2 regions of the Streptomyces sp. NPDC002536 genome follow, and region 2 is predicted to be linked to the other one. Evidence: riboswitches for the same ligand, from Rfam matches in the RefSeq annotation. Region 2 holds a riboswitch; the other holds the start of a gene.
What was found. A riboswitch is a leader RNA that binds a small molecule or an ion and turns the genes downstream of it on or off. The one in region 2 is predicted to bind cyclic di-AMP.

Region 1 (5,396 bases), on a different contig from region 2:
CGTCCCGCTCGTCCCGTCAGGGCAGCGGCAGCGGTGATCAGCAGGGCGGCCGCCCTGCGCGCCGCAAGCCCGCTGCGCCGCTCCAGGGCGAGTTCGAGACCCCGGTCAGCACCACGCCGGCGCTCCCCGCCGTCGACTCCTTCGCCGCGCTCGACATGCCGAAGGCCCTGCTCAGCACGCTCACCCGGGAAGGCGTCACCGAGCCCTTCCCCATCCAGGCCGCGACCCTGCCCAACTCGCTGAGCGGCCGTGACGTCCTTGGCCGCGGACGTACGGGCTCCGGCAAGACCCTCGCCTTCGGCCTGGCCCTGCTCGCCCGCACCGCCGGCCGCCGCGCCGTGGCCGGGCGCCCCCTGGCGCTGGTCCTCGTCCCCACCCGTGAGCTGGCGCAGCAGGTCACCGACTCGCTCACCCCGTACGCGACCGCCGTCAACCTGCGGATGACCACGGTCGTCGGCGGCATGTCGATCGGCCGCCAGGCCCAGGCCCTCGCGCGCGGTGCGGAGGTGCTGGTCGCGACGCCGGGCCGGCTCGCGGACCTCATCCAGCGCGGCGACTGCGCGCTCGGCGACGTGACGATCACGGTCCTGGACGAGGCCGACCAGATGGCCGACATGGGCTTCCTTCCCCAGGTCACCCGGCTGCTCGACCAGGTGGACCCGCAGGGCCAGCGCATGCTGTTCTCCGCGACCCTCGACCGCAACGTCGACCGCCTCGTGCGCCGCTTCCTGACGGACCCGGTGACGCACTCCGTGGACGCATCCGTCGGCGCGGTCGTCACGATGGACCACCACCTGTTCCACCTCATGGACGACAGCTCCAAGAAGGCGGCGGTCACCCGGATCGCGGCGCGCGAGGGCCGCGTGATCATGTTCGTGGACACCAAGCGCGGCGCGGACCGCCTGGTCAAGCGGCTGCTCTCGGAGGGCGTCCGGGCCGCTGCCCTGCACGGCGGCAAGAGCCAGCCGCAGCGGAACCGGGTGCTGGAGCAGTTCCGTACGGACCAGGTGACGGCGCTTGTCGCGACCAACGTCGCGGCGCGGGGCATCCACATCGACGGCCTGGACCTGGTCGTCAACATCGATCCGCCGGTCGACCACAAGGACTACCTGCACCGCGGTGGCCGTACCGCCCGCGCGGGCGAGTCGGGGACGGTTGTCACGCTGGTGCTGCCTGAGCAGCGGCGCGAGATGACCCGGATGATGGCGACGGCGAAGATCACGCCGAACGTGGCACGCGTCCACGCGGAGGACCCGGAGCTGGCCCGCATCACGGGGGCCCGTGAGCCGAGCGGGGTGCCGGTCGTCATTGCGCCGCCGGTCGCCGCGACTCCGCCGCGGGCCGCCTCCGGCGGTTCGCGCAGCGGGCGCGGTTCGCGAGGCCGCGGGCGCGGCGGTGCCGGTGCCGGCACCGGTGGTGCCGAGCGCTCGGGCGGCGGCCAGCCGAGTACGCGCACGCGGACGGAGGGTGGCAACCCTGAGCGCTCCCGCCGCCCGCGTCGCGGCGGCGCCGCCGGCAATGGCGGCAATGGCGGTACGAACCGCCGCCCGTCGGCATCCTGACGAGGGGCGCTGCGCGCCCGGCTCCCGCCGCGGCGGCGGGCAGAGGCGCGGGCGCCCTTCCGCCCCGCGCTCAACGCCGCGCAGCGAAGAGGCAGCATGCCTCCTCATCCCTGCCGCAACGGCGCCGAGCCCCTGCGGCGCGGTCCGGCGGTGCCGAATCGCCCGCACCCCACCGCCCCGCGGAGCGCCCCGCGCAGCGGGCCCGGCGGGGACCCCACTCGGCGCACCCCGACTCGCCAGGCCCCGTGCCCGGCGCAACGCTGGGCACGTGATCCGAGGGACGGCACCCGCCACAAACGGCGAAACCCGCCGGGACGGCACCGGCACCCGCCGCGCGGCCCGCAGCCTCCCCGCCGTCCTCATCGTGGGCGGCCTCGTCTTCGACTACCTCACACCCCCCAACTACACCTCCGCTCCCTTCTTCGCCGCAGCCCCGCTCGTCGCAGCGGCCCTCCTCTCCCGCCGCCTCACGCTCGTCACGGCCGCCGTGGCGAGCGCCGCCACCCTCGGCCTGGCCGTGGTCCGCACCACCATCGGCGTCGGCGAGCGCATCACCGAGGTCGTCACCGTCGTGACGGTCTGCGTCCTCGCCCTCGGCATCAACCACGTCGTCCGCCGCAGCGACCGCCGCCTCGCCTCCGCGCGCGGCATCGCGGAGGCGGCCCAGCGCGCCGTCCTTCCCACGCCCCCGGCCCGCATCGGCGGCCTGCGCGTCGCCGCGCGCTACGTGGCCGCGCACGCCGACGCCCGCATCGGCGGCGACCTCTACGCGGTGCAGGACACCCCGCACGGCGTCCGCCTGATCGTCGGCGACGTCCGCGGCAAGGGCCTCGGCGCGGTCGAGGCCGTCGCCGTCCTCATCGGCGCCTTCCGCGAGGCGGCCGAGCAGGAGCGCACGCTCGAAGGGCTCGCGGCGCGCCTGGAGCGTGCGTTGCAGAGAGAGGGCGCACGGCGCGCCAACCTCGACCAGAGCGAGGGCTTCACGACCGCCGTCCTGGCCGAAGTGCCGCCCGGCGCCCCGTTCCTCCGCCTGGTCAACCGCGGTCACCCGCCCCCGCTCCTGCTCCACTCCGCGGGCCGCATCACCGAGGCGCACCGCGGCCCGGCGGCGCTGCCCCTCGGCCTGGGGGACGTCGGCGCCTGGCCGGACCACGTCCAGGAGTGGGAGTTCCCGCAGGGGACGACGCTCCTGCTCTTCACGGACGGAGTGACGGAGGCGCGTGACGCGGACGGCACCTTCTACGACGCCGGGCGCCGCCTGAGCGGCCGCCAGTTCCGCAGCCCGGACGCGCTCCTGGACGCCCTGACCGAGGACGTCGCGTGCCACACGGGCGGTGAGACGGCGGACGACATGGCCCTGTTGGCGATCCGCCGCGGGCATCCGCACCGTGCGTAATCGATCTTGTTCTGAGCGGCACGCCCACCACATGGCAAAACCTGCCCAAGAGCCCCGTGAATTCACGCTTTCGGCTTGGAAATCGGCTGCCGTGTCTATTAACGTTCGATAACGCAGCGCGGTCGTCAAACCGCCGCAAGAGGCGGCACCGTGCGCCTTCGCCGAATCCCGCACGTCTGGCTACACCCTGCGCGACCAGCAACTTCAGGGAACCGGGGAACCACAACCCTTGGGGTGAATCGGGCCGGCGGCAGCCGGCCCGTAGGGGACCTTCCTCCTCCGAACCCGTCAGCTAACCCGGTAGGCGAGCAGGAAGGAAAGGAGTGCGCCCCGGTGGCGTCCAACAGCCCGTTCCCGGACGGCAGTTCGCACCCTCCGTATGCTCCGCACGACCCTCATGACCCGTACGCTTCGTACGAACGTGCGCCCGCCGCCGGCCCCGGGGAATGGAACCCCGGCGAGGACTCGGCGCCTGCCGCGCGCGGCCGGCACCGGGTCGCGAAACAGCGCGGCGGTTCGATGGCCCGCAGTGGCGCCGTACTCGGCGTGGGCGTCATCGCAGCGGTCGGCGCGGGCGGTATGGCGACTGCCCAGGATCGCCCGGCGCCGCCGATATCCGTGCCGGACGTACCGGATCTGAAGGAACTGCCGGAGATGGCCGGAAAACTGCTCGGAGTGGTCGAAGAGGAATCCCCGGCCCCCGCCGCGTCGCAGGAAGCGTCCGAATCCGCGAACGGTTCCGGCTCCGCATTGGCGCAGAACGCCGCGGACGCCGGCGAAGCGCTGCGCGCCCGCATCCTCCAGCAGGCCGAGCACCAGCAGGACTCGGCCGAGGAGGCCGCCCGCCAGAGCGAGACGAAGGCCGCGGAAGACGCGCACCGCAAGGCCGCGGCCGAAGAGACGGCGAAGGCGGAAGCCGAGAAGCAGACCCGGCCCGAGGAAAAGCAGCAGACTCCGCAAGCTGAAGACAAGGGTGAAGACAAGGCTGGAGACAAAGCCGACCCCGAAACACCGAAGCCCTCGCGGAGCGAACACGGCTCGTACGTCCTCCCCGTCGGCTCGTACACCCTCACCGCGGGTTTCGGGCAGTCGGGAAACATGTGGTCCGCGAACCACACCGGCGAGGATTTCGCCGCCCCGACGGGCACGCCCGTCAAGGCGGTCGGCGGCGGCACGATCACCCAGGCGGGCTGGGCGGGCGCGTACGGCTACCGCATCGTCCTGACGCTCGACGACGGCACGGAGCTGTGGTTCTGCCACCTGTCGTCGATGGTGGTCACGTCCGGCAAGGTGGCGGCGGGCGACGTCATCGGACGGGTCGGGGCGACCGGCAACGTCACGGGTCCGCACCTGCACCTGGAGGTGCGGCCGGACGGCGGCGGGCCGGTGGATCCGCTGCCGTGGCTGCGGGACAAGGGCCTCCAGCCGTAGGGCCTGCCCTGTCGGGACCCCGCCCGGTTCGCACGTTCGTACGCTCACTCGTGCGCACATTTGCCCGAGAATGTTCTGCTTCAAATAGGGCACTCAGATGGTGTGACGACCGCGAGGACCATCTCCACGTCCGTGCCTGCGCGACTCGACCGACTGCCGTGGTCGCGCTGGCACTGGACGGTTGTCATCGGACTCGGGACGGTCTGGATCCTGGACGGCCTGGAGGTGACGGTCGTCGGCAACATCGCCGGCCGCCTCGCCGAGAAGGGCAGCGGCCTGCCGATCAGCTCCGGCGGGGTCACCGGCATGGCGGCCGCACTCTATGTGGCGGGGGCGTGCTCGGGGGCACTCTTCTTCGGACGCCTGACCGATAAATTCGGGCGGAAGAAACTCTTCATGGTGACGCTCGCGGTCTATCTGGCCGCGACGGCGCTGACCGCGGCCTCGTTCAGCTCCTGGTGGTTCTTCACCTTCCGCTTCCTCACGGGCTTCGGCATCGGAGGCGAGTACGCGGCCATCAACTCCGCCATCGACGAACTGATCCCGGCCGCCTATCGCGGCCGCGTCGACCTCATCATCAACGGCAGTTTCTGGCTCGGTGCGATAGGCGGCTCGCTCCTGTCGATACTGATGCTGGATACAGCAATCTTCTCCCGCAGCGTCGGCTGGCGGCTGACCTTCGGCATGGGCGTCATCCTGGGCCTCGTCATCCTGCTCGTACGACGCCAGGTGCCGGAAAGCCCACGCTGGCTGTTCATCCACGGCCGGGGGGAGGAGGCCGAGGAGCTGGTGGACGCCATCGAGCAGCGCATCACCGCCGAGAAGGGCACGCCGCTGCCGCCGGCCGCCGGCCGGATCACCATTCGCCAGCGCGAGAGCATCGGCTTCCGCGTCATCGCCCGCACCCTGTTCAAGGACTACACGAGGCGGGCGATTCTCGGGCTCGCGCTCTTCGTCGGCCAGGCCTTCCTCTACAACGCCATCACCTTCGGCTTCGGCGCGATCCT
Region 2 (5,396 bases):
AGCGGGTCCTCGATGGAGACGAGCGGGTACGCGTCGACGAGCTCGGCGTAGTACTCGGTCATCTCGGCCGCGGTGCGGTCCTTGCCCTCGAACTTGTAGACGCCGTCCTTGTAGAACTCGGAGGCGGCCACGTCGAGCGCGAGCGCGATGTCCTGGCCGGGGGTGTAGCCGGCCTCCTTGATGGCCTCGAGGATGAGGTCGAGGGCCTCGCGGTTGGAGCCCAGGTTCGGGGCGAAGCCGCCCTCGTCGCCGAGGCCGGTGGCCAGGCCGCGGCCCTTCAGGACCTTCTTGAGGGTGTGGTAGACCTCGGTGCCCCAGCGCAGGGCCTCGGAGAAGGACTCGGCGCCGATCGGCGCGATCATGAACTCCTGGATGTCCACGTTGGAGTCGGCGTGCGAGCCGCCGTTCAGGATGTTCATCATCGGAACGGGCAGCAGGTGCGCGTTCGGGCCGCCGAGGTAGCGGAAGAGCGGCAGGTCGGACGCCTCGGAGGCGGCGTGCGCGACGGCCAGGGAGACGCCCAGGATGGCGTTGGCGCCCAGGGAGCCCTTGTTCTCGGTGGCGTCCAGGTCGAACATGGCCTGGTCGATCAGGCGCTGCTCGGTGGCGTCGTAGCCGACGAGCTCCGGGCCGATCTGCTCGATGACGGCCAGGACGGCCTTCTCGACGCCCTTGCCCAGGTAGCGCTTGGGGTCGCCGTCACGGAGCTCGATGGCCTCGAAGGCACCGGTGGAGGCGCCGGACGGCACGGCGGCACGGCCCGTGGAGCCGTCGTCGAGGCCGACCTCGACCTCGACCGTGGGGTTGCCTCGCGAGTCGAGGATCTCGCGAGCTACGACGACGTCGATGGACGGCACGAGGGTCTCCTTCGTGTGTGCTGGAGTTCTGCAGCACGAGCCTAACGGCCCCGGAGGCTGCGCCCGCCCTCGGCCCGCGACCCGTGCCGAAAATTGGCACAAAAGCCGAGATCACGGGGCGATTGGCCGGTGCGTTCGCCCAGCGGGGACGTGATCTTGCGCAGGTCCCGGAACGGCGGAGCCCCGCTCCGATGCGGCTCGGGGGGAGGACGCATCGGAGCGGGGCGGTCCGCTGGGGCGGTGAAGCTCAGCTGAGGTGCAGCTTCTGGCCCGGGAAGATCAGGTCGGCGTTGTCGACGATGTCCTTGTTGCGGTCGAAGAGCTTCTCCCAGCCGCCCTTGACGTGCTGGGCGTCGGCGATCGTCCCGAGGGTGTCGCCTTCCTTGACCGTGTACTCGCCGTCGCCCGTCTTGACGTCCTTCGCCTTCGGGGCGGCGTGCTTCGGCGTGTACTGCTTCGCCGGGGTCTCGTCGGACGAGTCGTCGTCGGAGGACTCCTGCTGCGGCTTGGCGTGCTTCGGGGCCGCCTGGCGCTCGCTGCGGTCGGCGTGGCTCTTGCTCGACCAGTTGTTGCGCTCGGACTTCGAGGACTTCGACGAGGAGCCGGAGTCGTCGGAGGTGTCCACGTCGGCCTTGGCGCCGCCGGAGGACAGGTTGCCCGCACCGGCGCAGCCCCAGGCGCCCGGGCCCTGCATGGCGAGCAGCTTCTCGGCGGTGGCGATCTGCTGGCTCTTGGAGGCGAGGTCGGCGCGCGGGGCGTACTTGGTGCCGCCCGCGGCTGCCCAGGAGGAGTTCGAGAACTGCAGGCCGCCGTAGTAACCGTTGCCGGTGTTGATCGACCAGTCGCCACCGGACTCGCACTGGGCGACCTTGTCCCAGGTGGAGACCGAGGCGGCGTTGGCGGAGGTTGCGACCATCAGCGGGGCGGCCACGGCGACGCCGGCGACCCCGGCGAGCGTGACGATGCGGACGGCCTTGGACGGACGGCGATGCTTGCCCTTGGACATGAGTCGTTTCCTCACCGGCGCCTACGAGGTGAGCTGTCGGGTTCGGGCTGTGAGTTTGCCCGGCCCAGTGGCTTGCGCGCACCGGGCTTCACCCCTAGCCGCTCCGGCTTGCCGGTCTGCACCGGCGGCCGTTGCGGCGACCTACCTTGGTTCCCCCGCTCCTGCCTACGGCGCTTGCGCGACGGTTCCCGCGGCCGTCGGCAGGATTCGGCGTGACGACCGTGGTGCTCGCGATGGCGAGCGGTGATGACGGTAAACACAGGCGGCCGACGGGTTCAAACCCCTCTTTTCAGCCACCACTGACTGCAGTTACCCCTGGGAACCTGATGTTTCCGCAGGTGGGAGGTGGTGCGCGGAGAACGGACCGAGGCCGTCCAGCCAAAAGTCAACGAGAGCCTTGTCTCATTTTCCCGCGTGAACGGACATTCGACCCGAACTGCCGCACTACCGGCCCAGATCGAGGCGCTGACCAGGCTGGATGAGGTCGGGATCGGTTCCGACGGTCTTTTGATTGTTCTCGTACAACGAGTGCCAACCGCCCTTCACCGAATGGTCTTCCGCGATGACTGACAGGTTGTCACCGGGGCGCACGGTGTAGTCGTGGTCGGAGGGGCCACCGGTGCGGGCGTCCGAACCTCCGCGCGAAACACGCCCGTCGTCGCCGGAACGGGGCGGCTCCGCGCGGTGCTTGCCGTTGCCGGAACCGGTGTCCCCGGTGCCGGGGCCGGAGTTCGACGGAGCGTCGGACGGGGTGCCGGACGGCGTGCCGGGCAGGGACGGGTGCGGGTTCGCCGGGTCCGTGGAGGGCGTGCCGGACGGGGTGCCCGAGGGCGTGCCGGAGGGCGCCGTGGAGCCCGTCGACGGCGTGGGGGCCGGGTCGTCCTTGCGGTGCCTGCCGTGCGACCGGTCGTCGTCGGAGGGCGAGGGCGACGGGGTCGCCGGGCTCGTGGAAGCGGGACCGCCGGGCGTGGCCGTGCCGGGCGCCGGCTTCGTGTCCCCGGACGCGCCGTCGGACGGCGCTGAGGACGACGGCTCGTGCACCGGCGGAGCCTTGCGCTCCGGCGCGGGCGCCCTGGGTGCCGGGGTCTGGGTGGCACCCGGGTCCACCTCCGGCGCCTTGCTCCCGCGGGACAGGCCCGCGCTCGCGCCGCAGCCGCCCCACGCGCCGGCGCCCTGGCCGTCGAGCATGCTCTCGGCGACGGCTATCTGCTGGGAGCGGCTGGCGAGGTCGGGGCGCGGGGCGTACGCACGGCCGCCGTTCTGCTCCCACGCGTCCTGCGAGATCCCCAGTCCGCCCCCGCCGGCCGCGCTCCAGGTCCCGCCGCTCTCGCACTGGGCGACCTGGTCCCACGTACCGGTGTCGGCCGCGGACGCGCCGGTGGCGGCCAGCAGCGGCATGGCGAGGGCCGAACCCGTCACCCCCGCTGCGACCACGATCGCGGGTGCCTGACGGGGGCGGCGATGTCTTCCGTTGCCTGCGCGCATGCGTGGGCCTCTCGTCTCGGGGCTCATGTGGTCGTCGAACATAGCGACGGCCCCCGGGAGTCACAAGCCGGTGTATCCGAGGTCACGCCGCGGTCACACCACTTGACCGTACGTCATCCGGCAGCGGCCCGGGCCTCCGGTGCGAACTCCACGGGCAGCGTGCGCAGTCCGCGCATGATGAGCCCGCCGCGCCAGCGCAGGTCGTCCGGATCGGCGGCCAGCCGCAGGTCGGGCAGACGGCGCAGCAGGGTCGCGAGCGCCGTCTGCCCCTCCAGCCGCGCCAGCGGCGCCCCCAGGCAGTAGTGGATCCCGTGCCCGTACCCGAGGTGCTGGTTGTCGCGCCGGGCGAGGTCGAGGGTGTCCGGGTCGGCGAACCGCTCCGGGTCGCGGTCGGCGGCGGCCAGCACGACCAGCACCGGGTCGCCCTCGGCGATGCGCTGCCCGCCCAGCGTCAGGGACTCGGTGGCGAAGCGCCAGGTGGCCAGCTCCACCGGGCCGTCGTAGCGCAGGAGTTCCTCGACCCCCGTGGCCAGCAGGCTCTCGTCGCCCTCCGCGAGGGCGTTTTGCAGGCGTTCGCGCTGATCCGGGTTGCGCAGCAGGGCGTAGGTTCCGTTACCGATCAGGTTCACAGTTGTTTCGAAACCGGCAAACAACAGGATGAAGGCCATGGCGGCGGCCTCGTTCTCGGTGAGGTGCTCGCCGTGGTCGCTTGCCCGGATCAGCCCCGAAATGAGGTCTTCACCCGGGTCGTTGCGCTTTCGGTGGATCAACTCCGCGAGATAGCCCCGCATCTTCTTCACGGAGCGGGCCACTCCGCCGCGCGGGCCGCCGCCGTGGCGGATCATCATGCCCGCCCAGTCGCGGAAGTCGTCCTGGTCCTCGGGCGGGACGCCGAGCATGTCGCAGATCGCGTAGATGGGGAGCGGGAAGGCGAACTCGTGGATGAGGTCCGCCTCCCCCTTCTCGGCGAAGCCGTCGATGAGGCGGTCGGTGAGCTCCTGCACACGCGGGGCGAACTCCGCCACGCGCCGCGGCGTGAACGCCTTGGAGACGAGACGGCGGAGCCGGGTGTGGTCCGGGGGATCGATGTTGAGCAGGTGCGTCATGAGGTTGGCGCTGCGCTCGCCCGGGATGCCGGTCTTGCCCTTGCCGTGGGCGGACTGCTCGGAGTGGTGCACCGGGTTCTTCGAGAGCCGCTGGTCGGCGAGGGCCTGCCGGGCGTCGGCGTACCGGGTGACGAGCCAGGCCTCCACCCCGCTGGGGAGAGTGGTGCGGTGCACCGGGGAGTGCTCGCGGAGCCAGGCGTACGCCGGGTAGGGGTCGGCGGCGAACTCCCAGGTGAAGAGGTCGGGGGCGGCGGAGGTGTCGTTCTGGTGCACGGCACCGACGGTACTTCGTACCGCTACCGCGCCCCCGCGCCTCCGCTGCCGAAGGAGCCGCTGCCGCCCGGGCGCCACTTCTTGTCCTCTTCGGACGGCTCCTCCGGATGACTGCCCGGGTTGCGGATCTCGTGCGGCAGCACCCGCTCCCCGTCGGCCTCCGTCTGGAGCCGGTCCGACTCGCGGTGCCCGCGGACGTAGCCGACGGCGTCCTCGTCGTCGTCATGGCCCGGGCCGTGCTCGGGCGTCCGGGGACGGTCCCCCTCCTCGGGCGTCGTCCAGGCACCCATGCGCCGCTGCGGCTGCGAGGGCGGTGGCGGCTCCTGGTCGCGTTTCCGCATCCCGTAGGCCACCGCCCCGACCAGCAGGGCGACGACGAAGATCCCGACGATGAAGGGCGCGAGGCCGCCGAGGTAGGCGGGGAGGGCGAGTTCCATGGAACGGGAGTACCCCCCGGGCGCCTGGCCATGACCATCGCTAGGCCGAACGAATGAACGCATGATTCTTCGAGTGCGGGCCGTCCCCGACTGGTCGCGGCGGGCCTGCAGCCGAAAACCGGGCTCAGCGCCCCCGCTCGGCAGCCAGCACCGCATCCCGGTACACGCGGGATGCGGCCCGCAGCGCGGTCTCCGGCTCCACCCCCTCCGCCTCGGCCCGCACCGCGAGGGC

Region 1: it holds a riboswitch for cyclic di-AMP, as region 2 does, so the genes downstream of both, ACWD4B_RS10015 (peptidoglycan DD-metalloendopeptidase family protein) here and ACWD4B_RS10840 (transglycosylase family protein) in region 2, are expected to answer to the same signal.

Annotation. Positions count from the first base shown of each region.
Region 1 covers NZ_JBSFWU010000019.1:52,107-57,502, forward strand. Annotated here, with positions in the region: gene ACWD4B_RS10005 (DEAD/DEAH box helicase) at 1-1,562, shown strand, start outside; gene ACWD4B_RS10010 (PP2C family protein-serine/threonine phosphatase) at 1,834-2,958, shown strand; cyclic di-AMP (ydaO/yuaA leader) riboswitch at 3,112-3,279, shown strand; gene ACWD4B_RS10015 (peptidoglycan DD-metalloendopeptidase family protein) at 3,292-4,389, shown strand; gene ACWD4B_RS10020 (MFS transporter) at 4,492-5,396, shown strand, end outside.
Region 2 covers NZ_JBSFWU010000021.1:66,897-72,292, reverse strand. Annotated here, with positions in the region: gene eno (phosphopyruvate hydratase) at 1-857, opposite strand, end outside; gene ACWD4B_RS10840 (transglycosylase family protein) at 1,105-1,863, opposite strand; cyclic di-AMP (ydaO/yuaA leader) riboswitch at 1,867-2,046, opposite strand; gene ACWD4B_RS10835 (transglycosylase family protein) at 2,308-3,348, opposite strand; gene ACWD4B_RS10830 (cytochrome P450 family protein) at 3,462-4,727, opposite strand; gene ACWD4B_RS10825 (DUF6479 family protein) at 4,751-5,164, opposite strand; gene ACWD4B_RS10820 (nucleoside triphosphate pyrophosphohydrolase) at 5,289-5,396, opposite strand, start outside.